Regions from separate parts of the Paenibacillus sp. JL3B1040 genome, predicted to be linked through region 1. Evidence: predicted binding sites of a transcription regulator. Region 1 holds the regulator's gene; each other region holds the start of a gene.

Region 1 (8,053 bases):
TTCGGATCACAAAGCGGACTCGGGGAAGCGGGCTCGGCGTCGAATCTTGAATTCAGCGGGCTCTCCGTGTGCTCACGTAGCCTCCAGCTACGCTGCGCTACTCGATCCCTAGCTTCATCCAACCTTCTCGGTGCTCCGAACCTGCCTTTTTGAACCTTGATTGGAAGGGGTAGTTCAAAAAGGCCTCTTCGGATCACGAAGTATGGCTAAGAAGTAAAGCGGCGCCGAATCTTGAATTCAGCCGGGCCTTGCCATCGAAAAGTGTAATTCCTCCCTGCGGGAATGAAATTCGGCCCCAAAACAAAAAATGAACGTAAGGCTCGGACTGATTTCATTTTCGTTTGGGGGGATGCGAATGATGTTTCAGCATGTGTTTGCGGAAATGAATGAGATGTTGGACGAAATCACACGGAAATATCCCTTGGCCGGCAACGCCCAAAAGCAGGAGCTGGCGAAGAAATGGAGCCTGCTTCAGCATATGAGCGACGGCATCATCGAGGAATGGCTGTGCTTCGAGGAGAAGATGGGGTATTTGCGCCACGCGTTCGGTAGTCTGGAGCCCAAGGAGACGCCCGATCTTCCCGAACTGGATGCCCCCGCCTTTATCAAGGGGCAAGGGTATTACAAGCTGCTGATGTTTCCCCAGGCTTTGGCGCAGTTTGAGCTGGTTATGCAGCAGTTTCCGGGCAGCGTGTTAACCCGAACCTATTTGGGGATGTGCCACCTGCACCTGGAGCAATCCGACAAAGCCGCCAAGAATTTCTGGCTGGTGCTGGAGAAGGCGGCGAACCAACGGCTTCGTTCGATCATTTATAACGCGCTCGGCTGCATTGAGGCGCAGAAGGGCGTTTTTACCAAGGCAAAAGAATACTTCAAGTTGGCTCACCACAGCGATCCGTCCTTGCCCGAGCCGCTGGCCAATTTGGAGGCGTGCACGAACAGCACGGGGAAACTGCATTACGGCCCGGAATTGACTTCTTTATTGTAGGTTTTCATCGTATGATCGCCGCACTTGTTTACGGTTTGATACATGAAGCGATGCGAATTTCCGCTCAAAGCGGCGCATCGCTTGTTTTGTTTTGTGATTTTTATTACAGATACCGTTTGTATTAATTTTCAAATCGGCTATCTTCTGTTATGCTGTAAAGAGAATGGAATGAAGGGACAGCTAATAGCAATGAAATACGCGGTGCTTGATTTTGAAACGACGGGTAACCAGTCCTCCGATGAAATTATTCAAGTGGGACTTGCCATTATAGAACCGGATAGGACGATTTCGCAGGTGTATCGTTCCTTCGTCAAACCGGGCATTCCGATTCCTTCTTTTATTACGGGATTGACGGGAATTACCGAGGAAGACGTCAAGGATGCGCCGGAGCTGGACGAAGTGATGATGGAGATGGTTCCGCTCCTGAACGACGTCGTCTTGGTCGGGCACAATGTTGCGTTTGATTTCAATTACCTGCAAAGCGCTTTGGACAAAACGGGTTATTTGCCGTTTACCGGCCGCATCCTGGATACGATGGATTTCTTGAAAATCCTGTTTCCTTCGCTGACTTCGTATCAGTTGGGACTGGTGGCGGCGGAGTTTGAAGTGAAGCATGATCGTCCGCACCAGGCGGACAGCGACGCGCTGGCAACGGCGCTCATTTTCCTGAAATGTCTGGAAGAATGCGCGCAGCTGCCTCTCCTGACATTGCAACGATTGGCCGATCTGTTCGCCGGTGAGGACAGCGATCTGGGTTGGTTTTTTGACGCGATGGCACAGGAGAAGGAACTTGAGGCGCTGCCAAGCGAAGACGGCTTCGTATACTACCGCCAATTTGCTTTGCAGGTCGAGGATTGGCTGGATATTGAGGCACCGCGGGATGCTGCGGATCGAAATCCGCTGGCGGACGTAAATTTCGAGCAGTTTATGGAACAGGTCCGGGAACGGCTGAGGGAGCGTTTGCCGCAATACGAGGAGCGGGAAGCCCAGAATATGATGCTGAATGAGGTCATGCGGGCCTTCGAGGAAGACAAGCATTTGCTGGTCGAAGCCGGGACGGGGACCGGGAAATCCTTGGGTTACCTGCTGCCGGCCATTTACCACAGCGTCAAAAACGACGAGAAGGTGATGGTCAGCACGCATACCATCAACCTGCAGGAGCAGCTGCGGGAGCGCGATGTGCCGCTGTTGACGGAGGTCGTGCCTTTTCCTTTCCGCGCTGCCGTATTTAAAGGAAGGCAGCATTATTTGTGCTTGCGCAAATTTGAACATAAAATAACTAGGAAAGACTTCACAACGCCTAAAGAAGAGGTGATGACGGCCGCGCAAATGGTCGTGTGGCTGACGCAAACGGCAGACGGTGACGACGAGGAGCTGAATCTCGGAAACCGCGGCGGCGATTTCTGGGAGACGGTGGCCAGCGAATCGGATTCTTGCCTAGGCCGTTCCTGCCCTTGGTTCCGCAAATGCTTCTACCATCGCGCCAAACACGAAGCCGGGGTGGCGGACGTGGTCATCACGAACCACTCGAAATTGTTTACGGACATCCAAGCCGGTCACCAACTGCTGCCGGGCTACGAGCGCCTGGTCATCGATGAGGCGCATCATTTGGAGGATGTGGCCGGCAAGCATCTTGGCATTCATATGAAATATTTTACGGTCGTCCATACGCTGACCCGGTTGTTCAAAGACAGCAAGACGGGGCAACTGGCGAATCTTCGGAGCTCGCTTGAGGCGTCAGCGGCGGAGAAAGCTTCGGAATGGTGCTCGGTGATCGACGGCATTTATCCGACGCTGGTGGATGTGAAGGAAAGCTGGGACAAGCTCAGCGAGTTGCTGTTCAGTTTGATGCCGGACCGCAGCGACGCGGCGCCCGGCGATCCCGGTCAATTCGTGTACCGGCTATTACCGGCCCGTAAGCCGAAGGAATGGGAGGTGCTCGCCGCGCTTGAGAACCAGATTTATGTGGGGCTTGGCGATGTGCTGCGCAAAGGGGAGCGTCTCTTGTCCGACATTCGGGAGGAGCAGGACGATTATGCAGCGGAGAGCTTGCTTACCGACATCAGTGGTCTGTTCAAAGATTTGGCGGGAGAACGGGAAGCTTTGCGTTTCTTCATGAAGCTGGACAACCAAGACACGGTCTACTGGATGGAAGCCAACGGGAACTACCGCAGCCGTTCGCTGCAAATGTACGCGGTGCCGATCGACGTCAGCGCCCAGTTGAAGGAATTTTTCTTCGACCGGAAAAAAAGCGTCGTCATGACGTCCGCGACTTTGTCGGTCGATAAGTCGTTCCAATATATGATCGAGCAGTTGGGCTTGACCGAGGCGGCGGAAGAGGACCGGCTGATCACGGCGATGTTGCCGTCCCCGTTCAATTACCGGGATCAGGCGCTGCTGGTCATTCCGCGCGATTTTCCGAGCGTGAAGGGCAGCGTGGGGGACGACCATTTCATCCTGACACTGGTGCAGTCGCTGGCCGATGCTGCCGTGGCGACGCAAGGACGGATGCTGGTGTTGTTTACGTCCTACCGGATGCTGAGACAGGTATACGATCCGCTGAAAGAGCTGCTTTCGGCAGAGGGAATCACCGTCATCGGTCAAGGGATGGACAGCGGCAGCCGCACCAAGCTGACCCGGCGCTTCCAGGGCCAAAACGCATCGGTGCTGCTGGGGACGAGCAGCTTCTGGGAAGGGGTGGACATCCCGGGCGAGGCATTGACGAGTCTGGCGATCGTGCGCCTGCCTTTTCAGCCGCCAAACCATCCGCTGGTGGAAGCCAAAAGCGAACGGCTGCAGCGGGAGAAAAAAAATCCGTTCATGAAGTTGTCCGTCCCGCAAGCGGTTATCCGTTTCAAGCAGGGCTTCGGACGGCTCGTTCGCTCGTCGCAGGATCGGGGCATCGTAATCGTGTATGATACCCGCATCCTGGAATCCTATTACGGGAAATACTTCTTGTATTCATTGCCGGGTCCGAAGATGGAGCATATGCCGATGAGCCAGATGGTGCCACGCATCTCGGAATGGTTGAATCCCGATGAATAAACCGTTTCATATCTTGGTTTGAAGAATAGGGGGAACGAAGTATGAAGTCAGAGAAAATTTCGGACGCCGTCGTCCGCAGGCTGCCGGTTTACCTGCGCTTTTTGAACGAACTGAGCCGCCGCGAGGTCCCGACGGTATCATCGCAGGAGCTGGGGCAAAAACTCGATCTGAATCCGGCGCAAATCCGCAAGGACTTGGCTTATTTCGGCGATTTCGGCCGAAAGGGCATCGGTTACGACGTCGCTTATTTGATTGAAAAAATTCAGCAAATTCTCAACCTGGACCAGCAGATCAACGTGGCGCTCGTCGGTGCCGGTAACCTGGGCCAAGCCTTGTCGAATTATAACGCGTATCTGAAGGATAATATGAAAATCGTCGCGGTGTTCGACGCCTCGCCGGCGAAGATCGGCACCCAGATCAACAACATTACGATCCAGCCGATCGAGGAACTGGTGGATACGGTCAGAAAGAACAACATTCGCATCGGCATCATTACCGTGCCGGATACGGAAGCCCAGCGCGTAGCGGACGAATTGGTTGCCGCCGGCATTGGCGCGATTCTGAACTTCGCACCTACGATTCTGAAAGTTCCGCCGGAAGTGCGGATCCATGCCGCCGATTTCACCACAGACCTGCTCAGTTTGGCGTATTATCTGGAGAACGGAAAGGAACAAGCATCGTATGAGTCGTAAATGGTTGATCAAGAACGGAACGTTTGCCGTACTGGAAACGAATCGTCCCGTGATTCACGGATATATGCTCGTTGAGGGCGACACCATCACCTATATCGGCGAAGCGCGCCCGGAAGGTGTGGAAGGCGCCGAAACATTTGATGGCAAAGGGATGTTGTTCCTCCCTGGACTGATCAACACCCATGGACATGCAGCCATGTCGCTGCTTCGCGGCTACGGGGATGACATGGTGCTGCAGACCTGGCTGCAGGAAAAAATGTGGCCGATGGAAGCCAAGTTTACCGCCGCTGATATCTATGCCGGTACGGCATTGTCTGTCCTGGAAATGCTTAAGGGCGGCACGACAACGTTCCTGGATATGTACGATCATATGGACGAAGTCGCCAAGGTCGTGGAGGAATCCGGCATTCGCGCCGTGCTGATGCGCGGAGCAATCGGGTTATGCTCACCGGAGGAGCAAGAGCAGAAGCTGAAAGAAGCGATCGCGTTTGCCCGGAACTGGCACGGTAAAGCGGAAGGCCGCATCACCACGATGATGTCGCCGCATGCGCCCTACACCTGCCCGCCGGCTTTCATCGAGAAATTCGTGCAAGCCGCGCATGATCTGGACTTGCCGATGCACACGCATATGTCGGAGACGCGTGCCGAAGTGGAGCAAAACGAGAGTGATTACGGCGACCGTCCTGTGGAACATTTGCGGAAGCTGGGCATGTTCTCGCGTCCGACGCTGCTCGCCCATGCCGTGCATTTGACGGACGAGGAGATCGACGTTTTGGCGGCGCATGACGTTGCGATCTCGCATAACCCGGGCAGCAACCTGAAGCTGGCCAGCGGTGTGGCTCGCGTGCCGAAGCTGCTGCAAAAAGGCGTGATCGTCTCGCTGGGGACGGACAGCGCCGCCAGCAACAACAACCTGGACATGCTGGAGGAGATTCGCTTGGCCGCGCTGATCCATAAAGGCGTATCCGGGGATCCGACGGCGGTGCCCGCGTTGGAAGCGCTCAAGATGGGGACGGAATACGGCGCAAAGGCGGTCTTTTTGCCGAATACCGGGAAGCTTGCGGCAGGCATGAAGGCGGATTTCATCGCCTTGAATACGGAGCAAGCTCATTTCCTGCCTAAAACCGATTTCATCTCCCACACCGTTTATTCCGCCGGACCCAAAGATGTGGAGCATGTATGGGTGAACGGAAAACAGGTCGTCAAACACGGAGCCTGCCTAACGCTGGATGAGGAGCGTATCCGACATGACGCGCAAGCGGCATTCGAGGGACTGCTGGCTCGATAATGTTGTGCAAGGCATCCCGTTTGATCGACTGATATGCATTGAACGGGCGGTTTCCTGAAGGTGGCTGCCTGCTTAGGAAGGGGAAAGGAAGAGAAGGTTGAGGAAGCGAACGAAGTGGATTCTGTTGTCCATCGTGATCCTGTTGATCGTGCTCCTTGGGCTTAACCGGTTTTATATCTACATTCATGAGGATACGTGGAGAGCCGAAAGAGCCGCCATCCAGCAGGCGAAACAGGAGACGAACCTTGTTCGGGGCGACGAGGTGTGGAAGTCGGTATGGGATGAAGTCACCTGGGTCGTCCAGGGGGAAGACGATTCCGGCCGCAAAATGATGGTATGGCTGCGGGAAGGACAGGATCCCGAGGTACGCTTATTGTCGGAAGGAAAGTCCGAGCAGCAGATCCGCGCGATCATCAAACAATCGCTGCCGGACATTCGGGTTGTCCGATTACTGCCGGGGATTTATAATAACCAATTGGTCTGGCAGTTGTTCTACAAGCAGAAGGACCATCATTACTATAGATTCTTTAGCTTTACGACCGGCGCACCGCTGCCGGAGGTGTTTACCTTGCCCAATCGCTGACGGGAGCGCAGGGGGTATCGTTTACGAATAGACGGTTTCGATGTTTAGGCGAAAGGCCTGAATGACGAGACCGTTTTATTTTTATAGGATGAGTTAATGAGAACGTAGGAGCAATATAACAGGGAACGCTTTAAGTCGTATAAGCCGGAGACGATCCCCATTTATTAGCCCGGGTCGAAGCGCAGCGGGCCGCAACGGAAGTCGTCGATCCAGCGTGGTTTCAAACGGTTGAGCCCGGCTGGATATCGCTCGTGCCGTAATGTCTTGTGCATTTGATGATACGTTGGACCCGGTTTTGGCTGCTGCTTTTATGGAGGGATACAGGCAAGAAGAAGCCGCCGCAACCGGAAAAGGGTATTTAACGATTTCGCTGCAAATGCTGTGGTACATGGAGAGCGTCTGGTGGATCCGTGATCAAATGGATCGGCAGAGTCCGCCCCCCCGCGCGATTTGCCAAGGAGATGAGCTGGCGGGCAGAGAATATGAAGCGATTGCCGGCTATACTTGAGAATTTGTAACATTTCGGGGTAGAACTACTAGTTTAAAATTTTAAATATCGTCAACGTTTTTTTCGATATTTTATATACGATGTGATATACTCTTATTTGTGGTTTTGATATACGATATGATATATCAAATTGATAATTACTATAGATAAGGGGGACATCGCGTGAAACTGCGTATTGGACCAATAGCTGCAAGCATCGTCATTTCCTCGCTCGTGTTGTTTGGCGGATGGTTCCTCTACCGGGAATGGGCGATTGAGCGTCCGCTGGAGAATCTCGTAAAAAGTGTGGGTGGGGTCCATCAAGTGGAAATGGACATTAAACCCGACGAGTTGGCGCTTAAGCTGAATTTGGAGCCGGGAACCGATCTCGGCGCGTTAGTCCAGCAGATCGAACAGAACGGGAAGAAGCAAATCGGCAACCGTACCCTGAAGCTGGACGTGGAGGATCATTCTTCTCCGGCGCTGGATCAAATATGGGAAAACGCGTTGTTTACCGTCGCCCAGGCGATGGAGAACAAGCAGTATACGCAAATTACCGCTGCTCTGAAGCAGATGGAGCAAGAAAACAGCAAGTTGAAGGCAACGGCGGAGATGGATGATAAGAACGTTTATATCACCTTAACGGACGGACAATATAGTAAATTCGTGATTTTGCCGCGCACGCCGGAACGGATGGGGGTATGGCCGAATGCGTAAATGGGTGATCGAAGCCGCGATCGGCTTTATTCCGGTACTGATCGTCTTCCTGGCGGTGATCGGCGTTAACGTTGTACCGCTTGTCGTTGCCATGGTGCTGTTCGGCGCATTGTTCGCGGCGATCAAAATGCGCGGCGGCGGCATCGCGATTGGCGCCGGCCAGGAACGGAAACGCCAAAAGCGCGGGCCGTCGAAGCTGACCTTTGAGCAGATCGGCGGGCAGGAGAGCGCCAAGCAGGAGCTCCGGGAAGCG
Region 2 (8,053 bases), 190 kb from region 1:
CATTTGCCCGGTTTGAAGCCTCTCCATGCGTTTTGCACGTCTTGCACTTCTTTTTCGATCACCGACATCTTTATTCCCTCCATTTTATATAGTGGTCGCGGTTTGAAGGATATATCCCGCGCCTCATGATCCCTTAAATTTGTGACATTTTTCACAACTTAGACAATAATTGTGCCCGGCCACGGGACCGGGATTCCATGCGATCATCACTCTTATGAGGGATCATTTATATTGTAATCATAGCTTAACCGCCCTAAAAAGATTGTGACAAATATCACATTAAGTGATATTTGTCACGTTTTCATACCAGGTTGTTCACTTATTCTTCAAATCTTCCGTAGAAGGCGTCGCGGTAAACTTCAGCCAGTTCGCTGACCAGCGGCAGCTTCGGATTCGCTGTCGTACATTGATCTTCGAATGCACGGTCCGCCAAGTAATCGACACGCGATTCGAAATCCTTCGCATCGAAACCAAGCTCCTGGAACGTTTCCGGAATGCCCAACTTCTTGTTCAGGTCGCGGATCGCTTTGATCAAGCTCTTCACGCCTTCTTCCGTCGTGCGGGCCGGCAGGCCCAGAATGCGGGCGATTTCCGCGTAACGCTCGTCGGCTACGAAGTTCGTGTATTTCGGCCATGCGGCGAACTTCGTCGGTTTCTTCGCATTGTAGCGGATCACGTGCGGCATCAGGATCGCGTTCGTGCGTCCATGAGCCGTATGGTATTGGCCGCCCCATTTATGGGCCAAGCTGTGGTTGATGCCCAGGAAGGCGTTGGAGAACGCCATCCCCGCGATCGTCGAAGCGTTGTGCATTTTTTCGCGGGCCAACTTGTCGCCGGTCAATGCCGATTTCTCGAGGTATTGGAATACCAGTTGGATCGCTTTGATCGCCAGGCCGTCCGTATAGTCGTTGGCCATGACCGATACGTAAGCTTCAATGGCGTGCGTCAGGACGTCCATCCCCGTATCGGCTACCGCGGTTTTCGGCAGGCTGTACACGAAGACCGGGTCAATAATCGCCACGTCCGGAGTCAATTCGTAATCCGCCAAAGGATATTTCGTATTGCCGTTGATTTTGTCCGTGATTACGGCAAAAGATGTTACCTCCGAGCCGGTGCCCGAGGTTGTCGGAATAGCTACGAATTTCGCTTTTTGGCCGAGTCTTGGATACTTGTAAAGGCGTTTGCGGATATCCATGAATTTTTGCTTCAGGTTAAAGAAATCTTCCTCAGGATATTCATAGAACAGCCACATGCCTTTCGCCGCGTCCATCGGCGATCCGCCGCCGAGGGCGATGATGCAGTCCGGCTGGAATTTGGCCATCAATTCGGTACCGCGTTCCACCGTCGTTGTCGATGGATCCGGCTCGACGTCCGAGAACACCTCGATCGCTACCGGCGTTTGGCGTTGACGGAGATAATGCTCCACCCTTTCCACATACCCCAGTTTCACCATCATCGGGTCGGTAACGATCAGCACGCGGGAGATGTCCGGCATTTTAGCCAAGTATTGCGTCGAATTTTTCTCGAAATAAATTTTGCTCGGCACTTTAAACCATTGCATATTCACGGTACGACGATTCACCCTTTTCACGTTGATCAGATTGACGGCCGTTACGTTCGAAGAGGTAGAGTTGCGCCCGTACGATCCGCAGCCGAGTGTCAGCGACGGCAGGTTCGTGTTGTAGATATCGCCGATACCGCCTTGCGACGAAGGCTGATTAACCAAAATCCGGCAGGTAGGCATCCGGTCCGAAAACTTTTGGATGACTTCCTCATTGTTCGAGTGGATGACCGAAGAGTGGCCCATGCCCCCAAACTTAACGACTTCCAGGGCACGTTCGATGCCTTGCTCGGCGTTCTTCACTTTATAGCAAGCGAGCACAGGGCTCAATTTCTCGGCGGACAACGGGAATTTCGGACCTACGCCTTCGATTTCGGCAACGAGGATTTTCGTTCCGGCCGGCACATCAATGCCGCACATTTCCGCAATCTTCACGGCCGATTGGCCTACAATCGAAGGATTCACCGCACATTTGTCGGCGATGATGGCTCCGGCGGTCAGCTTGGCCGCTTCATCCTTGTTCACGAAATAACAGCCGTTGGCGATCATTTTTTTCTTCACTTGGTCGAAAATCGGCTCTTCGATAATGACGGCTTGTTCGGATGCGCAAATCATGCCGTTGTCAAACGTTTTGGACAGGATCAGATCGTTGACCGCTTGATCCAGGTCGGCGCTCTTCTCAATGAAGCAAGGCACGTTGCCGGGGCCTACGCCGAGGGCCGGTTTGCCGCAGCTATACGCTGCCTTAACCATCGCGGAACCGCCGGTAGCCAGGATGCAGGCGACGTCGGGGTGATTCATCAGCGCGTTCGTGCGGTCCATGGAAGGATTTTCGATCCACTGGATGCAGTCGGCCGGCGCCCCGTGTTTAACGGCGGCCTCGAGCAATATTTTAGCGGCTTCCGTGCTGCAGGCTTGAGCGGACGGATGGAAACCGAAAATGATCGGGTTGCGAGTTTTGATGGCGATCAAGGATTTGAAGATAGTGGTCGACGTTGGGTTCGTGACCGGGGTAATCCCCATAATGATCCCAACCGGCTCGGCGATTTTCTGAAAGCTGTCAAAGTCGTTGTCCTCGATGACGCCAACCGTTTTGTCATACTTGATGCTGTGCCAGATGTACTCGGTCGCAAACATGTTTTTGATGATTTTGTCCTCGTACACCCCGCGGCCCGTTTCTTCAATCGCCAGTTTCGCAAGATGCATGTGTTTGTCGAGCCCGGCCAAAGCCATGGCTTGCACGATGTTGTCGATTTGCTCCTGATCCATGCTCATGAAGGCTTCGGAAGCTTTCTTCGCCTTGTCGATCAAGGTTTGAATGTAATCTTGTGCAGTCGGCTGTGCTTTGGGAGCCACTTCGTTTTTAACGGCCATCTCTCTCATCCTCCTAGTTTGGGTTAAGGATTTTGCCTGCGGTGCGGGTAATCATCGTTTTGCATTAGTGAAAGTTTTCACTTGCAAGCGAATCCTTATGAAGCTTGTGCGCTTCTCTTTATGTCTTGATCATAGCACAGGGCTTTGACTTTTCATAGTGAATTTTTTCACATACTTTAAAGAAAATTGAAAGTTTTCACTTGCCATGATTTTATTTTCATATATACTTTACATTGTGCGAACATTCTTGTCCTGTTTTTTTGGTTAAAAAGTCCTTGATCCTACGCATGCCATAGCTCATTTTTATCGTCTGACAAAGTGAATTTTCTCACAATGTTGAAATTTCGACACTTTTTCGGGCTTTACGGCCCCCAAAAAACTGAAAAACCGAGTTATAATTAATTTAAAATTTTCAGAAAAATTTGGAGTACAAAGGGGAAATCGATGATGAGTGAAATTGTAAATGCCACCCTGCCCCGCGGCAATACGAGCTGTTTTACAGAGCAAAACTTCAATCGCCTTCTCGTTACGATGAAAGACAAAGCCTATCCCGAGGGGACGCATTTGTTCTGGGAAGGGGACTTTTCCGATAAATTGTTCTATATCAAGCGCGGCCGCGTGAAACTGACCAAATCTACGGATGAAGGCAAGGAACTGATCCTTTACATGTATGGACGCGGAGACATGGTCGGTCAAGCCGATCCGTTCTTCAGCTCGAAGCACAGCTTCACGGCCGAAGTTATCGAAGACTGCGAAATCGGCGTCATCGAACAGAAGGATCTGGAAATCATGATCTGCCAGCATTGCGATTTCGCCATCGATTTCATGAAGTGGATGGGGATTCACCACCGTTTGACTCAGACAAAATTCCGCGATTTGATGATGTACGGCAAACCGGGTGCGCTGTGTTCGACGTTGATTCGCCTCAGCAATACGTACGGCGAACAACACGGGGACACGATTCTGATCAACAAGAAGATCACTCATACCGACTTGTCCAACATGATCGGAGCAACGCGCGAGAGCGTCAATCGCATGCTGAGCGACCTGCGCAAGAAGGACGCCCTGGAATACGAAAACGGCATGATCGTGATCAAAGACCTCGTGATGCTGCAGGATATTTGCCACTGTGAGCTGTGCCCGAACGAAATTTGCCGCATCTAAACGAAAAGCCAAGTCAAATCCGCGCTAATTCCGGCGAATCGAACCGTCCCTTCCTTGTCGGGCGGTTTTTTGCTTTGTTCTTTTTCTCGCATAGCAAATTCCCCCTCCAAGCTTCGTCACTGTCGGACGAACTTCGGAGGAGGAGTACGTTGTGCAACTGAATGCTCTACGCCTTCTTGCGTACAGGCGAGATAAACCAGTAGGCCATGCCGACGAACACGATGCCGCCAACCATATTCCCTAGCGTGACCGGCACCATGTTGTGCAGCCAGCCGGCAAACGTAACCGTATCCGGATGATTCGGCAAGAGCAGCGACAAGCTGAGCAAGGTCATATTGGCCACGCTGTGCTCGTAACCGCTGGCGATGAACGCATAAAGGCACCACCAGATCAGGACCAGCTTGGCAATGTCTTCCTTGGTCCGGTTTGCCATCCACAATGCCAGGCAAACGAGCCAGTTGCACAAAATGCCGCGGAAAAACAGCTCCGTTACCGGTGCGCCCATCTTTTTGGCCGAAGCGGCAAAGATCAAATGCTCCGGCGCGGCCGTCTTGAACAAACCGCTGCCCACGATCAGCAGGCAAAGTACCAGCGCGCCCGCCAGGTTGCCGAGAAAAACGATCGTCCAGTTCTTGGCCGTATCGCCGATCGTCGTCCGCTTCGCCAGCGTGCTTGCCGTAAAAAACATATTGTTGCCGGTAAAGAGCTCCGAGCCGGCGAAAACGACCAGCGTCAGGGCAAGCCCGAAGGACATTCCCATCAGCATGGTCTGATACGGCGATTTGACCGCCGCCAGCGGCCCGCCGATGCTGAAGATCAAAATGATGCCCAAGCCGACGTAAGCGCCCGCCAGCATCGCCGACACAAAGTATCTGGGCAGACTTTCGTTCATCTTTTCCTTTTTTTTGACCGCCGTTTCCACGATCGCTTCCACATTTGGCGTAAACATCCGCGTTCCTCCCCTAAATTCAATTTGCCCATGCTCTACAAAAAAACGCGGCGACCTTCCGATCACCGCGCTCTTCACTCGGACGCCGCTACGCTTGCTGCAGCTCGGCTGCGGCCACGAAAACCTGCCCATCCTCCACCTTGACCGGAAACATCGGCACCTTGCCGTTGTCCGGCGCTTGAACCAGCCCCGTAGTCAGGTCGATTTTCCAATCATACAGCGGATCGTACAGATAATGGCCCGACACGATGCCCTCGGCCAACGGACCGCCCTTCGGATGCGGATTTTGGTTGAGCGCCGCAAACACGCGGCCATCCGACGTACGGAACACGGCGATCTGCCGATCGCCCAGCTCCACGACGCGCCCGATCTGCGGCAGGAAATCCTCCAGGGCGCCAACAGGATAAAACGTTTCGCCACACAACTCCATCTTCATGCTCCATAACCCCTTTCGCTTAAGACTACTGACGTTACAGCCGGTTGCTCATTTCTAGCGAATGATACAATTTGCCGCGCTGCTCATCGTCGTTCAGCACTTTTTTCCATGGATCCGTCACTTGCTTCAGGGCAATTTCAATGCGTTCCATCAGCGCTTTGCGATTCTCGATGTCGTCGACCACAACCGAGCGGATGTGCTCAAGTCCCATCCGTTCCACCCACTCCGACGTTCGCTCCAAGTAGTTGCCGGTTTCGCGATAATACTGCATGATTGCGCCGCACAGCTCGATCAGCTCTTCATCGGTTCTCACCTTGCAAAGCGAATCCGCCAGCCGCGCCTTGATCCCACCGTTGCCGCCGATGAAGATTTCCCAGCCGCCATCGTTGCCGACGATGCCGATATCTTTGGTGCACGATTCGGCGCAGTTGCGCGGGCAGCCGTTAACGGCCATCTTGAATTTCGCCGGGAAGTCGAGCCGCTCGAATTTGCGCTCCAGCAGCGCGCCCATGCCCATCGAGTCCTGGGTGCCGAAGCGGCAGAATTGCGAACCGACGCATGTTTTCACGGTACGCAGCGATTTGGCGTAAGCATAACCCGACGGCATATCCAGCTCCGCCCAAACTTTAGGCAGATCTTCTTTCTTCACGCCGATCAAGTCGAGACGCTGCCCGCCCGTGACCTTCACCACTTTGACATCGTATTTTAGGGAAACATCCGCGATTTTCTTCAGATCTTCCGGCGTCGTTACGCCGCCGTACATCCGCGGGACCACCGTATACGTGCCATCCTTTTGAATGTTGGCATTCATCCGCTCGTTCACGAACCGCGACGCTTTCTCGTCCTCGTGCGTATCCGGATAAATCATGCCCAGGTAGTAGTTGATGGCCGGCCGGCATTTCGAACAGCCCTCCGGTTGCGACCATCCAAGCACGTTCATGACTTCTTTGGTCGTCTGCAGGCCTTTTGCCTTAATCTCCGCTACGATCTCGTCGCGGCTCAGCGAAGTACAGCCGCAAATGCCCTGCTTTGCCGTTTGCGTGAAGCCGTCGCCAAGCACGTATTGCAAGATTTGCTCGACGACCGGTTTGCAGCCGCCGCAAGAACGGGTTGCCCCGGTGCGCGCCTTGATCTCATCCACCGTCGTCATGCCCTGGTTCACGACGCAATCGACGATCGTGCCTTTGGTGACCCCGTTGCAGCCGCAGACGATTTCATCGTCGCTCATCGTTTCGACCGATGCCTTCTTCTTGCTTCCGCCACCGCAGCATCCGCCTCCCATCAGCGACTCGTACAGCTCGTCGGTCATCACCGCTCCCTGCTTAATCAGCTTCTGCAGCTCGGCCGAATCCGAGACGTCGCCAAATAGAACTGCCCCTACCAGCTTGCCGTCCTTCAGCAGGATTTTCTTATACGTGCGTTTCCAATCGTCCTTGCTGGCGATCACCGTATGCTCCGGCCCGTCGATAAACTCGCCGGTGGAGAAGACGTCCACGCCGGAAATTTTCAGCTTGGTCGATACGACCGAGCCTTCATAAGGGGCGGTTTCCACCCCGCTGATATGTTTGGCCAGCACCATCCCCTGTTCGAACAGCGGTGCCACCAAGCCGTAGCAGATACCGCGGTGCTCGGTGCATTCGCCGACCGAATACACGCCTTCCAGCGACGTCTGCATATAATCGTTGACAACGATCCCGCGGTTGACTTCGAGTCCGCTGGCTTTGGCGACGGCGACGTTCGGTTTGATCCCTACGGCCATCACGACGAATTCGGCTTCCAGCTCCGTGCCGTCGGCAAAGCGCAACCCGGCGACCCGGCGGCCGCCCAGCAGCTCCGTCGTTTGCGCGCCCATCTTGAATTTGATGCCCTGGCGCTCCAGCTCCGCCTTGAGCATCGCAGCCGCCTGGTGATCGAGCTGACGCTCCATGAGATCCTCCATCAAGTGCACGACGGTCACGTCCATGCCGAGCTGCACAAGTCCCTTGGCCGCTTCCAAACCAAGCAGACCGCCGCCGATAACGGCCGCTTTCTTGCAAGTTTTGGCCGCCTGCAGCATTTGTTCGCAATCCGCGATGTCGCGGAAGCCAACGACGCCTTCCTTATCGCTGCCCGGGATCGGCAAAATAAACGAGGTCGATCCGGTCGCGATCAACACCTTATCGTAAGGAACGCGTCGCCCGTTCTCGGTCACGACCTCCTTGCTTTCCGCGTCGATCCGCGCCACGGCGGTCCCCATGTGCAGCGTGATCCCCTGATCCTTGTACCAGTTCAAATCATTGAGCACGATGTCGTCCAACGTTTTGCTGCCTTCCAATACATACGACAGCATGATCCGGTTATAATTCGGATGCGGTTCGCTCCCGAACACCGTGATATCGAATTTCGAAGTTAATTTTAAAATTTGCTCGACCGTACCAATGCCGGCCATTCCGTTACCGATCACGACAAGTTTCTCTCTGTCAGTTCCCATGTTCGTAACGCCTCCTCCAATAAGTACCTGGGTCTCTTGTGTATTCACGATATTTCAATTTTTAAGTGATGCTTCAAGTATATATTTTAAATTGAAGGC
Region 3 (8,053 bases), 1.9 Mb from region 1:
CCGAGCTGGGGCAGCAATTCCATCTGGGACAGATCGGCGATCCCGCCAAAGGATGGTTCCCTGTCTTGGCCGCTTCGATCGTTCTGGCTGTTGTCGCTTGGCTGATCCAACGTTTTATCGCACCTCGTTTAGAGAATGGCACAAGCAAGTGGGCCGGTAAGAAGCTTGCCAGCTTGTGGCTGCCTCTCGTTTCCGTCGTTGCCGTAGGCATTTTGGCAGCCTTGTTCCTGGGAACGAATCTTAAGCATGTTCTGCCGGGCAATATCGGGGAACGTTTGGAGAACCTCAATCTGCAACAGCACAGCTTCCTGGAACGGATCACGTTTTACAAGGATGCCGTGAAAGTTCTCAAGGACTATCCGATCATCGGTGCAGGTGGCGGCGGTTGGGCGTCCATTTTCGAAAAATATCAAAACAACCCTTACGAAAGCCGTCAAGCCCACAGTTTTGTGATGCAGTATCTTGTTGAGGTCGGGATTTTGGGTTTCCTGGTTATGGGGGCCTTCCTGATCTTCATCTTCTATAAATATATTCGCGGCTATATCCAAGCGGATGAGCAACATCGCGAGTCTTACTTCGTTTACTTCATCATCGTCCTGTCCATTCTAATGCACAGCTTGATGGACTTTAACATGAGTTACGTCTTTTTGGGCATGTTGGTGTTCCTGGGGCTTGCGGGCATGGCTGCGGTGATGGATAACCGTCCTGTGCCGAAATTCAGCATGAAGGCGGGTACAATTCGCGGAATTTATAGCTCGGTTATCGTCGTTGCCTCTCTCGCCCTGATCTTTATATCGATCCCTTATATTCAGGCGAGCCAGGGAGCTTCTCAAGGAAAATTTTTGATCGCGACGAGCAGCGATTTCCAGGAAATCAAAGCTCCGCTGGATGAAGCGCTGAAAAAACGCAGCAATCATCCGGACGCCGTCATCTATATGAGTGTCTTGCTGCAAGCCGGATTTGAGCAAACGAAGGACGAGGCTTTTTACAATCAAGAGCTGATGCTCCTCACGAATGCCCTGAAAAAAGATGCTTTCAACAAAAATATGTACAACCAGTTGATCAAGCTTTATGAAACCAAAGGGGAGTATGACAAAGCCTACGTTGTGCAACGGGATAATGCCGACCGTTACGCTTGGGACATGGCGTGGTATGAGAAGCTGATCGTCCAGTCATTCGAATTGGGTTATCAGGCGCTTGGCCAACAGGATGTCGCGAAAAAAGAGGATTACTTCAAGTCCGGTCTGGCCGCCTATCAGCATGTGGTTGAAGGGGTTGAGCACCTGAAGACGTTGCCGGAGGGTCAGATGCAAGGGAATCCGTTTGAGATCACGCAACCGATGGTGTTAAATGCCGGTAAAATGCAATTCATGATGAATGAACCGGCTAAGGCCGCGGAGATCTTCAAGGTTGGTCTTAAAGATGATTTGACCGATGGCACGAACCGCGAGATTGCCCGTTGGTATTTGGCTGCTTTGCAGAAGACAGGAGCCAACGACCAGGCCGTGTACGACCGGTTGCTGCAAGTCGATCCCTCCCAGAAGGATTTGATTGAACAATTAGCGAACCTCACGTTTTAAGGAAAAAACGGTCTCTCCCAAAAGGAGAGACCGTTTTCTAGTTCAAGCTATCCAAGATAATCTCCGACATATATTTGATGAGTTCGTCGCGTAGCTCGGGGTTTTCGAGGGCGTAATGAATGGACGTCTTGATGAAGCCCAATTTCTCGCCGACGTCGTGGCGGGTGCCTTCGAAGCTGTAAGCGAGGATCCGTTCAGTTCCTCCCAGCCGCGAGATCGCATCCGTCAGTTGGATTTCCCCGTTGACGCCAACCCGTTGCTCTTCGAGGATGCCGAATATGGCTGGAGTCAAAATGTATCTTCCCATGATTGCCAGATTGGAAGGTGCTGTTCCGGTCTTCGGCTTTTCTATTAATTGATTTGCTAGATACACGCGGTCTTTGACCATGATAGGATCCACGATCCCATAGCGGGATACTTCGTCCCAATCCACCGGCTGAACGCCTACCACGGATGCTTTGTGCTCGTCATATACATTAATCATCTGCTTCAAGCAAGGTACATTCGATTCGACAATATCATCACCGAGCAACACGGCAAACGGCTCGTCGCCGATAAACTTGCGCGCACACCAGATGGCGTGGCCGAGGCCTTTCGGTTCCTTCTGGCGAATATAGTGAATATCTGCCATTTCTGAGGATTTGCGGACTTCCTCCAGCAGCTGAAATTTTCCTTTTTCGTTAAGGTTATATTCCAGTTCAAATGAGGCGTCGAAATGATCTTCAATCGCCCGCTTCCCTTTACCGGTTACAATGATGATGTCCTCAATGCCGGAGGCCACCGCCTCCTCCACAATATATTGGATCGTTGGCTTGTCCACGATCGGCAGCATCTCTTTGGGCATCGCCTTCGTCGCCGGCAGGAATCGCGTGCCTAGACCAGCAGCGGGTATAATTGCTTTGCGAATTTTCATGAAAGTGCGGCTCCCTCATTCCTAATTGATTTATCTGGTGACATTATACCATATCCTACGTGAACGGTTAGCAAAAAGGACCCGGGGATCGCCCCCGAGTCCTACTTAAGTGATAAGAATCAATGGATCCAAAATTTCCGCCATGTGAAGCGCTGCGGAAGTTCTTCCTCGTTTCGGATCCGATTCCCCGGTTCCGGCGTGTGCAGGAAGCGTTCGGTGCCGAACTCGATTTTGCGGTATTCTTGTTCGCCGCCGATTTCCAGCCGTCCTTGTATGCGGGTCACTTCCGACTGCATCTCGAGGAATCCTTCAAACATCACTTTCACCCTCCTAAAAGTTTGTGAGCGAAGCTCGAAAACGAGGTGGTTCTCTAATGCGTCAACCTCCATCAAACCCGCTCTACACCACGTTTGTTTACGCTTTCATTATAGCATATCAACGATTTCTTCATAACCGATAAAGATCGGTTATCGCCCCTTCCGAGGCCTAGTTCACAAACCTTCCACAAGTTGTATTTGATAGAAAAACAGGTGTCTTTGCAGGGTGTTCATTTTCAATTTTCTGGAATTTTTCAATTGACTTTACGTGGGACGTATTATATAGTTTGTTTGTGTGGGACTGAAAGTGAGGTGAGTACCTTGAGTCCACGAACAGGACGGCCAAAAGCGGAAAATCCCAAGAAATACAACATCAAAGCGCGCTTCGATGAGGATTCGTACAACGCCTTGACCGCTTATTGCGACAAGCACCAAATTACCATCACCGAAGCGATCCGGCTGGGGATCAAGAAGCTTTTGTCCGAACAAAAGTAAAAGGAAGCGGCGCAATCTCGCAAAAGAACGACGCCACTTCCCCACAAGGCAACCCCCACGAAGGAAAGTTGCATAAATATCCTACCATGTGCAATCTATCCTTTCAAGGAGGCGGCCTCTTACATGGAAAGGGAGGGTATACATGCCAAGCATTTTGGAAGAGTTGTATTTCGGTCATATTTTGCCGGACGAAACGATCGTGTCCCGCGACCCCCATTACCGTCCGGTTTGCCGGCAAATTTCCGATCTCACCGAATACTGGCACAAGAAATTGGGCGAAGAAGCCTTCAGCGAGCTGGAAAACCTGCTCGACCTGCATGCCAAAGCCAATGCCATGCATGCCGCGGCCGTGTTTTCGCACGGTTTCAAGCTGGGAGCGGCCCTCTTCGCGGAAGTTTTTATTGGAAAAGACGAGCTGGTCCGCCCAACCTCATCCCTCTAAATACGGGGTTTGAGTAAACGGTGGGATTCGGTCCAGGGGGCCCGGTTAGCCGATTCATGCGGCTGGCTGGGCTCTTTTTGAAATGCAAAAGTGCATTTGATATTCCGCTGAAACGCCTATTGGGGCGACTGAAATGCAAATGTGCAGTTGTTTTGAACTCATTTGGAAAAACAAGGGACTGCGAGCGGAAATGAACTGCAGTTTTACATTTGACAGGCATCATCGGAGCAATTTGCCGAAAACCACCTGCACTTTTGCATTTCGTGCGTTTCTATTTTTTAACTAGTCTCACAAAACAAAATAAATTCACATTTATGATGTTGTTTTATGTTGATTCCCCAACATCCAGCGATTATGATGAAAACAGACGGAAGTTGCCAAGTCTCCTTCAGAAGCAATGGTGTTTCACCATCCGGAGGCGTAAAAACAGGAAATCGGCAGCTTCAAATAAGTGAAAATTTTCACTATTGGGAGGATAAACATGAGTCAACGGATGATTTTGAATGAAACGTCGTATTTCGGTGCCGGAGCCATCGCGAACCTTGCAAATGAGATTAAAGGCCGCAAATTGGGCAAAGCATTGGTGGTCACGGACAAGGAGTTGGTGAAATACCAGGTGGTTGCCAAGGTCACGAAACTGCTGGACAGTCACGGATTGCCGTATTCCGTGTTTGATGAAACGGTAGCGAACCCTACCATCGAAGTGGTGCAAAAAGGAATTCAAGCTTATAAGGCGGAGCAAGCCGATTATATCATCGCCATCGGTGGAGGATCGCCGATCGATACGGCCAAAGCCATCGGGATCATTATCAATAACCCGGAATACGCCGACGTTCGCAGCCTGGAAGGGGCGGTCGCAACGGCCCATCGATCCGTGCCCATCATCGCCATTCCGACAACCGCCGGTACGGCAGCGGAGGTCACCATTAATTACGTCATTACCGACGCCGAAAACAAACGCAAATTCGTTTGCGTGGATCCCCATGACATTCCGGTCGTGGCGATCGTCGACTCCGACATGATGAGCTCCATGCCCAAAAGCCTGACCGCCGCAACCGGGATGGATGCTTTAACCCATGCGATTGAAGGGTATATCACCAAAGCCGCTTGGGAGCTGACCGATATGCTTCACCTCAAGGCCATCGAGGTGATCTCCCGCTCCCTTCGCGGCGCCGTCAACAACGAGCCGGCAGGACGCGAGGGCATGGCGCTGGGTCAGTACATTGCCGGGATGGGCTTTTCCAATGTCGGGCTGGGGTTGGTTCACGGAATGGCGCATCCGCTGGGAGCTTTTTACGATACGCCGCACGGGGTGGCCAACGCGATTCTGCTGCCTACGGTCATGGCCTACAATGCGGACTATACCGGCGAGAAATATCGCGACATCGCCAAAGCCATGGGCGTTCCGGGAACCGAAGCCATGAGTTTACAGGAGGCGCGCAATGCCGCCGTGGCTGCGGTTCGGCAGCTGTCGCTGGACGTCGGCATCCCGGCGCATCTGCGCGAGGTTGGCGTGAAAGAAGAGGACATCGCCGCGCTGGCGAAATCCGCCTTCGAAGACGTCTGCACGGGCGGCAACCCACGGGACACGTCGATCGCCGAAATTGAGGAGTTGTATCGGACGATTTATTAAGTCGGGTAGGTTCGAGGCCCGGGTTAGCCTGAGTGTCTAAGTAGAGTGGGGTTACTGGGGTTACTGGGGTTGCTGGGTTACTAGGGGGGGCTGCGGTTTCTGGGGTTTCTGGAGAGTTACTGGGCATATAAGGGGAGGGTTGGGGGCGAGTCCGGTGGCTTCTCGTTGATTGGGATGGAGTCATGTCTCGGGTTGGCTTGGTGCGCGTTGATCGGGATGGAGTCATGTCTATATTGGCTTGGTGCGCGTTGAGTCGGGTTAGTTCACGTTGAATCGGGTTGATTCGAGTCGGCTTGGTTGGTTCAATTTGACGGCTAACGGAACTCAGAAGCGTTATTTGTACAAAAGCAGGGACAGCGAATTTGTAACGGACCCAGGAGACCTTATTTAACCCAATATTGCCGAAGGCGCTCCTCATGAAGCCAAATAGCGCCCTCTGGTTCCGTTAGAGCGGGAAATGTCCGGGAAATGGGCAAATAACGTCGTTCAGGTCCGTTGCTAGAGTCTTTTACCTCGGGACCAACAGCCTTGGGCGTGGTAGGAGTAACTGGAGTAACAGAGTAGCAAGAGAAACCGAAATGGCTGGAACCGCAGGAGTAGTAGAGTAGTAGGAGTAACTGGATCAATTGGAGTTGCGGGTGTAACTTGGGGAAGTTGAGTAACTTGTGCAAATGCAGCAACAACGGTGAGCCGAAACTCTAACGCTTGTCAGCGGCGCTATTTGGCCCAAAACGAGGGCTTGCAGGGTGTAACGCTTGTACTTCTAAAGCCGGTTTTTGCTCCGAAATGTTGCATAAAACACAAATTTGCACACAAAAAAGGAGCCCCGCGCGGCAATGACCGTCGCAAGACTCCACTTTGTTATTATTTCACCAGTTGCCCGCGCGTGACGCCGAGCTGATTGGTGGCTTTGAGTGTCTTCCACACCTGTGTGCCGCTGATTTCTCCGCGCAGGGCCCGGTTGTAGAGGTCAATGACCTCATGCACCTGCTCCGGCGTTTCCTCGAGGAATTCGACGCGGTATTTCGATACGCCCAGTTCGAGAAAATGGCTCAGATACTCCGCACCCGACTGCTCAATGGCGTTGTACACCGTATTGCGGCAGCCCTCGTCCACCCGGACGGGATGGGACATCCCGATCCGGTCCTGCAGCGAGGCGCGGTGCTCTTCGCACGGCCGCCCGCAGTTGGTGTAATCTGTGCCTTCGCTGAGGAAGGTGCAATACACGCAGTGCTCGGTATGGAACATCGGCAGATGCTGGTGGATCACGATCTCCATGTCGGCCGTCGGGCTGACCCGGAGCAGATCGACCATCTGCTGGATGTTCAGGTCGTAGGACGGCGTGACCACGTCGCAGCCGACCTCCAGGAACAGCTCGGCCGTCTTATGGTTGGCGATGTTCAGCGAGAAATCGCCGATCAACTGCGGATGCACGGCCGATGGGTTCTCTTGCCGGTGGCGCAGGTAGTAATACAGCGCCCCGGTGTTGCGCACCAGCACCGCGTCGGGTTGGAGGCGCAGGATGTTGTTGTGATAGCCGTTTTCGCCCGGCATGTGGATGCGCGGCGTCGCCAGCGCGATCCAGGCTCCGGCCGCACGAACGGCGTCCACTGCTGCCGGGAACTGCTTGATAAACTCGAAGTCGGCGTAGATGTAGGATACGCCGGCTTCCAAGGCAGCCTGCACCTGCGGCAGGCTGCGGCACAACGCGGCGAGCTGCGCTCCGCCGCGCTTCACGGGCGCCGCGGGCCCGCGGCCCTGCGCCTGTTGCGGTTGCCCCGCAACCGCAGCGGCTGCCGCCGCCGCCAGCGGCGCCGAAGACGCCCCGCCCGTGGCAGGGGCGTCCAAACCCGCCGCCCGTGTCCGTGTCCACACGGGCGGCTTCGGCCGCTCGGCGGCGAGCAGCTCCACCGCGCGCCGGCGGATGCCGTTCAGCTCTCGCATGGGCAGGATGACGTCGCCATAGAGCTCCGCATCCAGCTTCTCGAGCTGAAACACCGTGCCGCCGAGACGCCCGAACTGCTCTTCGAGCAGGGCGGCGTCCATCGGCCGTTTTTGCGCGACCTCGAGCTCCAGCTCCGAGTCGACTTGCACCGTCGTCCCCTTCTGCACATCCGTCCAGAAGGTCGACAGCAACCCGCCGGCATGGCCCACCGCCCGCACCTGCACCGGGAAGACGCGGTACGGCTTCTCGGTCTCGTACGTCTGGCGCAGCCGCTTGTCGAGCGCCGGATCGCTCGTCTTCCAGATGCGATCCCCAACGTGCACGCGGCGCAAATCGACGTCATTCCGGCCCGGCACAATGTCGACGATCCAGCCTTCCCCGGCTTCGCCTTCCTGCTTCACGCCTTGGCGGCGCAGGTCGTAGACGCGGCCGCCTTCTTCTTTTTTCGTCGGATCCCCGGCATCAAACACGATCCCGTCCCCGCGCTTCAGCGGCGCTTCCAGCTTGCAAACGACACCGTCGCGCAGTACCTTCTCCACGCGGCCCAGGTAAACGCCCCGGCTTTTCGGGAACGTCCCCTCGACCAGCTTCTTATTGTTCGTCCCTTCCAGGAAGCCATGCGTAAAGCCGCGCGAAAAGCTCTGCTGCAGCTCGCGGATCTCTTCCTTCGACGGACGCGTATCGTCTCCATCAAAATAACGATCAATCGCCTTGCGATATTTGCTCAC
Region 4 (8,053 bases), 2.1 Mb from region 1:
TCCAGCCGCTCCGGGCTCCAGGCCAGGATCCCGGTATCGGTATACAAGTGCAGCCCCACCTCGGAGACGCCGCCCGGCAAGATGCAGGTATTGGAGATCGTAGCGACCGCTCCGTTATGCAGCTTCATCGTGACAGTACCGACGTCGGGGACGGTCACGTGATCAAACCGTTCCTGCACGACGCGGTTGCCGTAAGCGGCATAAACCTCATCGACTTCGCCGGCCGTATAGCGAAGCAGATCGACGATATGGGTCGTCTGCTCCACAAACTGCCCGCCGGAGCCCTCCTGGCTTCGCCACCACGCCACCTGCGGCATATCGCCCATCCAGGCGCCCAAAGCCATGCCGAGGGTCCGCCCTTCCAGGGATTCCTTCAGTTTACGGATCGACGCTTTATAACGGAAATGGTAGCCTACCGCATGAATCAGCGGCTTTTGCTGCAATCGCGCCAGGATCTCGAGCGGCGTATCGAGGCTCGCGGCAAGCGGTTTCTCCACGAAGAAGGGAATTCCCCGTTCGATCAGTTCGGCTTCGAGCTCCCCGTGCGCCATCGGCGGGATGCACAGATACACGGCATCCAGCTTCAGCGAGTCCAGCATACCCGTCAAGCTGCCGAAACCGATCGCCCCCGGATAACGGTCGGCCAACGCTTGCGCTTTGGCGGCCGTCGTTCCGGTAACGCCCGCCACGCGGACGCCGTCCAGGCCTGCCAAAATGTCGCCATGCACCTTGCTGAACCACCCCGTACCAACGATCCCCATCTGCAATGTCATGTGAAACCCTCCCCGGATTCAAATATCGATGAACTACCTCTTTAAGATAATGGTTATCCTAATTAACCACAAGTTTTAAGCCGTCAAGCCCCTCGTGAAACTGTTCTTGTATTTGTAACAGTTAAGGATTATACTGGTCACGTGAAGAATTAAACAGAAAGGGTGGAGCATGAAAGTGAGTACACTGGATCAAGTTGCGCTAAATGATTTTTACACCGTACTGCAGGCAAGACATTCCGTTCGCATATACGACCCGTCCGTGAAAATCCCACGCGAGGAACTGAAGGAAATCGTGGAGTTGTCCTTATCCGCTCCGTCCTCGTCCAATCTGCAGCCTTGGCGTTTTCTGATCATCGATGAACCCGAATTGAAACAGAAGCTGCTCCCGATTGCCAATAATCAGCAGCAGGTTGTTGACGCGGCGGCGATCATCGCCGTCCTGGGCGATCTGCGTTCGTACGAGCGCGCGGAGGAGATTTATAGCCAAGCCGTGCAGCTTGGCGCCATGACGGAAGACGTCAAAACCAACTTTGTCGAGCGTCTGCAGAAAGGTTACGGCGGCATGGGCCCGGAACGCCTGCACCAAGTCAACCTGCTGGATGCCGGGCTGGTGTCGATGCAATTGATGCTGATCGCCAAAGCCAAAGGGTACGACACGGTCCCGATGGGCGGCTACAATGCCGAACAGTTCGCCGAGGCGTTTGAAGTACCGGAAACGCTGAAACCGATCGTACTGATTGCCATCGGCAAGGCGGCCAAACCGGCTCACGCCACGCCGCGTCTTTCGGTGGACCAAGTTACGCACTGGAACTCTTTCCAAAAATAATCACTTCCTCGATAACGGCCGGAACCGCATTGATTGATCTGCGGTACCGGCCGTTGATTTCGTCTGAATCGCCCGTTTTCCGCACATACTACTCCTGATTCTTTGAGGCCAAAAAGCCGCCCCCACTCCAGTTCATCTCATTCAATCATCAAGTTGATCTCAAATTAGCTTTGTTCATAGCTTACATCAATATTACAATAGAGGTCATAAATATCGTGAAAAGGTGAACGTACTCATCCGATTACGCACACAAGAAAGGTGGAGTGGATCATGGCTTTAACACAGCAACGCGAAGTCGGCCTGGAGGCAGCTCGCAATTATGTAAATCAGGTATACGAAACCGTCCAACAACGGAATCCGGGGGAGCTTGAGTTTCACCAAGCCGTCAAGGAAATCCTCGATTCGCTCGTTCCCGTCTTCGCCAAACATCCGAAATATCAGCAGCATGGCATTCTCGAACGGATCGTCGAGCCGGAAAGAATGGTCAGCTTCCGCGTACCTTGGGTTGACGACCAAGGCAAAGTTCAAGTAAACCGCGGTTTTCGCGTCCAATTCAACAGCGCGATTGGCCCTTATAAAGGCGGTCTCCGCTTTCACCCGTCCGTAAATGCCAGCATTATCAAATTCCTCGGGTTTGAGCAAATCTTCAAGAACTCCTTGACCGGCCAGCCGATCGGCGGCGGCAAGGGCGGATCCGACTTCGACCCGAAAGGCAAATCCGACCTTGAAGTGATGCGCTTTACGCAAAGCTTCATGACGGAGCTGTCCAAATACATCGGCCCGGACACGGACGTCCCCGCTGGCGATATCGGCGTCGGCGCCCGGGAGATCGGCTACATGTTCGGTCAATACAAGCGGCTGTACGGCAACGAAACCGGCGTGTTGACCGGCAAAGGCCTCACCTACGGCGGCAGCTTGACGCGGACGGAAGCTACGGGTTACGGACTGGTCTATTTTACGAGCGAAATGCTGGCGAGCCGGGGCGACAGCTTCGCAGGGAAAACGGTCGTCGTCTCCGGATCCGGCAACGTCTCGATCTATGCCATCGAGAAAGCGCAGCAGCTCGGCGCTAAGGTGGTTGCTTGCAGCGATTCGAACGGTTACGTGTACGACAGAAACGGCATTGATCTGGCGACGGTCAAACGCCTGAAAGAAGTCGAACGCAAACGGATCAAGGATTACGTCAACGAGCATCCTGCCGCCGAATATGTGGATGGCTGCCAAAATATCTGGAGCATTCCTTGCGACATTGCCCTGCCTTGCGCGACGCAAAATGAAATCAATGAAGCCGCCGCGAAGCAGCTTGTTGCGAATGGAGTCAAGTATGTGGCCGAAGGGGCGAACATGCCGTCCACGCTGGAGGCCATCGAGGTCTATCTGAACAATGGCGTATACTTCGGCCCGGCCAAGGCCGCCAATGCCGGCGGGGTTGCCGTCTCCGCGCTGGAAATGGCGCAGAACAGCGCAAGACTCGCCTGGACGTTCGAGGAAGTCGACGCCAAGCTGAAGGACATTATGCGCAATATCTACCAAAGCAGCGTGAATGCGGCCGAAGAATTCGGCTATGCCGATAATCTGGTCGTCGGCTCCAACATCGCCGGCTTCCTGAAAGTCGCCGATGCGATGCTGGCTCACGGTGTGGTCTAAGAATTCCTTCAACAAAAGAGTCTCCGGGAGGACGAATCCTCCCGGAGACTCTTTTTGCGTTGAGCATGTTGCGTCCCGACCTTAGTAAGCCAGGGCGTCAAGCGCTTTGATATGGGATAAATACCGGATGTTGCTCGCTTCCTTCATCATCGTGGCCGGCAAACCGCGCAGTTGGGTGTTGCTCGCTCCGATCGTGGCTACGGCGTCCTTGCGTCCCAGGGAGGCCAGCGTACCGGAGTTGATCGGGTTGAACGCGCTCATCTGCTTGCCGCCCAAGTAAGCGAACAGATTGTAGCCGATCAACTCGCCCATCTGCCAGGCGATTTGCGCCGTCGGCGGGTAAGGACGTCCGTCCGGACCCATGTACACAGCGCTGTCGCCGGCAACGAACACGTCCGGATGCGAAACGGATTGCAGGAAGTCATTCACCGAAGCGCGTCCGCGGTTGACTTCCAGCCCCGATTCGCCGACCAGCGGATGACCCTGCACGCCGCCCGTCCAAACGAAGGTGTTCGCGACGATTTTTTGTCCGTCCTTGAGATCGATCGTGTTGCCCTCGACATTGGTGACCGGCAGACCGGTCAAAAACTCCACGCCGCGTTTTTCAAGGCTGGCCGTGGCACGCTGGATCAACACATCCGGAAGCACCGGCAAAATCTTCGGTCCCGCTTCCACCAGCATCAGCTTGATATCGCTTGGATTTACGCCGTATCTCTTCGTCAACTCCGGCAGCTTGTCGGCGATTTCCCCCACGAGCTCGACGCCGGTCAATCCGCCGCCGCCGATGACAATGGATGCGTCCGCCTCATTGCCGGAGGCCGCGTATTCGCGAATACGCGATTCGATGTGCTCGTGAATCCGCTTGGCGTCGTCCGCCGACTTCAGCACCATGCTGTATTTCTCCAGGCCAGGAATGCCGAAATAGGCGGTGATGCTGCCGAGGCCGACCACGAGGGCGTCATAGGACAAAACGGTGCCGTCGGAGAGTTTGACCTCTTTTTTATCGACCGAAAATTTCTCCACTTTGGCGATCCGCAGATCGATGTCTTTCCCTTTAAACAGCTTCTCCAGCGGCAGGGACACGGCGCGTTCGGAAATGCTCCCCGCCGCGAGGCGATGCAGCTCGGTGATGATCTGATGCGTCGGATATTGGTTAACCACCGTGATCCGCGCCTGCGATTTATCCATAAACTTGCGGGCCGACAAAGCGCTGAGTACGCCGCCGTAGCCAGCGCCCAAAATTAAAATATGTTTTGACATCATCTATTCCTCCGTTAGTTTTGATGACGGTCCCGTTCACCGGAAACTTGAAGATACGCGTTCACGAAGCGAAGCAGCTTTTGGGTTTGCGGGTCTTTGAGCATCTTCATCAACCCGAACACGCCGATCACCTCTTGGCTGTCCTCGGCGCGGTCCTTCGCTTCGATCACGTTGGCGGCCAGATGCTTCACTTTACCGACGACCGGTCCGGCGATTTCCGAAATGGCGCCGACGGTATCATTCTTCAGGACTTCATCCGAAGCCACCGTTTTGGCAAAATCATACGTTTTCGTCAAAACCCCCACGAGTTCGTTCAATTGGGGAAGCTGTTCCACCAAAGCGGTCAGCGATTGCTGTACCTCCGGATTCAAGAGCTGCTCCAAGAGCTCCTGCTGCCCGGTTGCGGCTCCGGCCCCTGCCCCGGCTGCGGATTGCTCCGCTTTCGTTTCAGTAACTGTCTCTGACATATTCGATTCTCCTTTGCGATAATCTGAGGATTAACCTGCCGAACTCTAGTTCATGCATAGTGTTCCTCCTTTAGATGCCTCTAACCCGCTTCAAGTTAGTGAAAATTTGCACATCTAAACCTTGAACAATCCGAATAAATTGTAACACATTTTCAACAAAAAAGGACCGTGCAAGTGACAAAATTCACGGCCCCTATCGATATCATTTTTCGATGAATCTTAAAATTCGCAAGAAGACGGTAACGTCTCTTTCAAAAAATCATAAAAAAGCTTTTCCGTCGGCGCAAGCTCCCGATTCGCCGGAATGATCACCCCAACGTCCCGGGTCACCTGCGGCTCCGTCATCGGCAGCGAGGCAATCGTGGAAGGGATATGCTCGCCCAGCGCGATTTCCGGAAGCAGCGTCAAACCAAGCCCGGCAGCCACCAGCCCCTTGATCGCGTCGAGATCGTCCCCTTCGAACGAAACCTTCGGTTGATATCCCATTTGGTCGCAGGCGTCGACAACGATGTCCCTTAAGACGAATCCCTTGGGGAACAAGACGAACCCGTCGTCCCGCAGGTCATCCAGCCCCACCGATTCGCGGCCGGCCAGCCGATGTCCGGCGGGCAGGAGCACCTTGAACTTCTCGCGGAACAACACTTCGCCCGTCACCTGCGGTTCCCCCTGGGGCACCGGGCCGATCAAGGCCAGGTTCATCATGCCGCCGCCGACCCAGTCCAGCAGCTCCCGATACGATCCGTGCTGCAGTTGAAAATGCACCTCCGGGTACCGGCGCCGGAACGCTGAGACGACCGTCGGAACCAAGTTCGCGGCCAGGCTGCTCGGAAAACCGATGCGCACCGTCCCGCGCTCCGGATCGAGATATTCGTTGATTTCCTGACGCGCCTGCTCGATCACTTGCATCATCTGTTCCATATGCTGCAGGAAATGGCGGCCGATCGGCGTCAGCTTCACCTTCCGGCCTTCATGGACAAACAGATCGACGCCCAGCTCCGCCTCCAGCTTAAAGATTTGCCGGCTGACCGCCGACTGCGACACGTGCAGCGCATACGACGCTTCCGTCACATGCTCCAGCTTGGCCACCTCAATAAAGTATTGGATTTGCCTGAGCTCCATCCCCTCACCCCGTCCGCTGCATTTTTGATAGCTTACACCTCATGTAAATATATTAAAAACCATTATATCGGCTCCCCTCCGAAAACGGAAGCACGTATGTTTGAATTTTGCGCCAAACGGATGAACCTATTCCCCAGTTATGACAATATAACGTTGAATGACCATTCAGAAAGGAATAGCTCCTTGGATATTGATGAGTTGATCGAGCTCGTGGAGCTGCACGGCAAGTCGATTTACGGCTTTTGCTATAAACTGACGGGAAACAAAGAGGATACGGACGATTTGTATCAGGAACCTAGTAACTGCGAGCAATTTTTTTCCGTCCTTATTTCCGATCGTTCTCCTAGTAGCCCCTTTCGCGTGAAGGCGGGCCGTCCAAGTGCAAATGTGCAGTTCATTTCACCGATTCACGCCGAAAAAGGCTGGTTTGATGTAAAAATGCAGTTCATTTTCGTTCAATTCCGCAGTTTCGGGCGATAACCGGCCGAAATCAGCTGCACTTTTGCATCTCAAGGGGCTCATAAGCCGAATTTTACGAAAATGAAGTGTACTTTTGCAGTTCAGCCACCTTGCTGTCGTCTATGGCGCCATTCCTTAATCCCCACCCCGAGCATAAAAAACGGCGATGCCGGTTTTCCCTACATCGCCGCCTAATTTTAGTATGCGCCTTACTCACTCCTCCGGACAATCCAGCCGGTACAAGCTGCGGTACCGCGGCTCGCGAGCCAGCAGCTCCGCATGGGTGCCGCGCATGACGATCCGCCCGTGCTCCATGAACACGATCTCGTCCATGCGCTCGGCGCCGACCAGGTGATGCGTCACCCAGATCAGCGACTTGCCTTGCGTCGCGCGGAAGATCGTCGCCAGCAGCTCGCGTTCGGTGCGCGGATCGAGGCCGACGGTCGGCTCATCGAGGATGAGCACCGGCGTATCCTGCAGCAGGATCCGCGCCAAGGCCACGCGCTGCCGTTCGCCGCCGGAGAACCGCCGTCCCGTTTCGCGCATCGGCGTGTTCATCCCCTGCGGCAGCGCCGCGATCAACGGGCCGAGCTGCGCCGCCTGCACGGCCCGGCCGATCTCCTCGTCCGTCGCCTGCGGCCGGCCGAGCCGGACGTTGTTCGCCACCGTCGTGTCGAACAGGTGCGGGCTTTGATTCAGGACGGAGATCACCTCCGGCATCCGATCGCCGTAAGCTGCGGCCGGGATGCCGTTGATCTGCACCGTCCCGCGGCTTGGGGCAAGCGCCCCCTGGATCAGCTTCAGCAGCGTCGACTTGCCGGCACCGCTGCGGCCGATCACCATGACCCGCTTGCCCTGCGGGATGTCGAGCGAGACGCCGTCCACCGAATCGGCGTCCTCCGCCGCGTAGGCGAAGCGGACGTCCCGCAGCCGCACGTCAGCGGCAGCGGTGCGGGTGACGGCTTCGCCCGCCGCAGCGGGCAACGCTTCGCCGGGCATCGCGCCCGGCGCGCCGGCGCCGTTGCCCTCGCCCGAGATCCGGGCGAGGCGGTCCAGCGACACGCGATATTGCGGCGTGCGCTCCACCGCTTCGGACACCGGCAGGAACGCGTCCGACAGCGGGAACACGATCAGCACGAACGCCGCGATCAGCGTGGCGTCGATATGCCCGGCCGCCGCTTCACCGCCGGCCCAATACACCATCGAGACCACGGCAAGGCCAACGACGAGATGGCCGATGAAGCTGCGCCAGCGGGCCCAGGCCCGCAGCTTGCGGTCTTTGCGGGCTACCGCGGCCTCATCTTGCTCGTACGACTTGAGGAATTCCGCCGTCCGGCCGCTGATGACCCAATCGCCGATCCCCATTACGGCATCGGTTAATTTCTGGTACAACCCGTTCCGCTCGCGCTTCACCTCTTCGTTCGTCCGCCGCGTCAGCCGCAGCGACAGGTACGGCAGTACCGCGACGAGAACGAAAATGTACGCCGCCAAGAGCAGGGCGA

What was found. Region 1 encodes Rex, which represses fermentation and respiration genes when NADH is low (regulators of the CRP and FNR family bind a similar motif). Its sites were predicted from a motif close to TTGTGAAATATTTCACAA; they were not measured.
Region 2: a site for Rex is predicted at 3,091-3,108, ahead of adhE (bifunctional acetaldehyde-CoA/alcohol dehydrogenase). Genes of this name have one in related genera too.
Region 3: a site for Rex is predicted at 4,197-4,214, ahead of fucO (lactaldehyde reductase). Genes of this name have one in related genera too.
Region 4: a site for Rex is predicted at 5,070-5,087, ahead of ACZF99_RS24635 (DUF1641 domain-containing protein). Genes of this name have one in related genera too.

Annotation. Positions count from the first base shown of each region.
Region 1 is NZ_CM169317.1:3,261,623-3,269,675, reverse strand. It holds gene ACZF99_RS14705 (hypothetical protein) at 356-988, shown strand; gene dinG (ATP-dependent DNA helicase DinG) at 1,178-4,033, shown strand; gene ACZF99_RS14695 (redox-sensing transcriptional repressor Rex) at 4,075-4,725, shown strand; gene ACZF99_RS14690 (amidohydrolase) at 4,715-6,013, shown strand; gene ACZF99_RS14685 (cell wall elongation regulator TseB-like domain-containing protein) at 6,111-6,596, shown strand; gene ACZF99_RS14680 (hypothetical protein) at 6,907-7,104, shown strand; gene ACZF99_RS14675 (hypothetical protein) at 7,267-7,800, shown strand; gene ACZF99_RS14670 (AAA family ATPase) at 7,793-8,053, shown strand, end outside.
Region 2 is NZ_CM169317.1:3,447,145-3,455,197, forward strand. It holds gene pflB (formate C-acetyltransferase) at 1-68, opposite strand, end outside; gene adhE (bifunctional acetaldehyde-CoA/alcohol dehydrogenase) at 320-2,935, opposite strand; gene ACZF99_RS15635 (Crp/Fnr family transcriptional regulator) at 3,383-4,099, shown strand; gene ACZF99_RS15640 (formate/nitrite transporter family protein) at 4,266-5,048, opposite strand; gene nirD (nitrite reductase small subunit NirD) at 5,137-5,484, opposite strand; gene nirB (nitrite reductase large subunit NirB) at 5,519-7,954, opposite strand.
Region 3 is NZ_CM169317.1:5,155,470-5,163,522, forward strand. It holds gene ACZF99_RS23685 (O-antigen ligase family protein) at 1-1,580, shown strand, start outside; gene galU (UTP--glucose-1-phosphate uridylyltransferase GalU) at 1,618-2,493, opposite strand; gene ACZF99_RS23695 (hypothetical protein) at 2,613-2,810, opposite strand; gene ACZF99_RS23700 (CopG family transcriptional regulator) at 3,132-3,305, shown strand; gene ACZF99_RS23705 (DUF6809 family protein) at 3,448-3,747, shown strand; gene fucO (lactaldehyde reductase) at 4,229-5,380, shown strand; gene ACZF99_RS23715 (U32 family peptidase) at 6,245-8,053, opposite strand, start outside.
Region 4 is NZ_CM169317.1:5,371,388-5,379,440, forward strand. It holds gene ACZF99_RS24615 (Gfo/Idh/MocA family protein) at 1-773, opposite strand, end outside; gene ACZF99_RS24620 (nitroreductase family protein) at 943-1,599, shown strand; gene gdhA (NADP-specific glutamate dehydrogenase) at 1,870-3,246, shown strand; gene ACZF99_RS24630 (NAD(P)/FAD-dependent oxidoreductase) at 3,328-4,506, opposite strand; gene ACZF99_RS24635 (DUF1641 domain-containing protein) at 4,521-4,973, opposite strand; gene gltC (glutamate biosynthesis transcriptional regulator GltC) at 5,193-6,092, opposite strand; gene ACZF99_RS24645 (RNA polymerase sigma factor) at 6,276-6,572, shown strand; gene cydC (thiol reductant ABC exporter subunit CydC) at 6,765-8,053, opposite strand, start outside.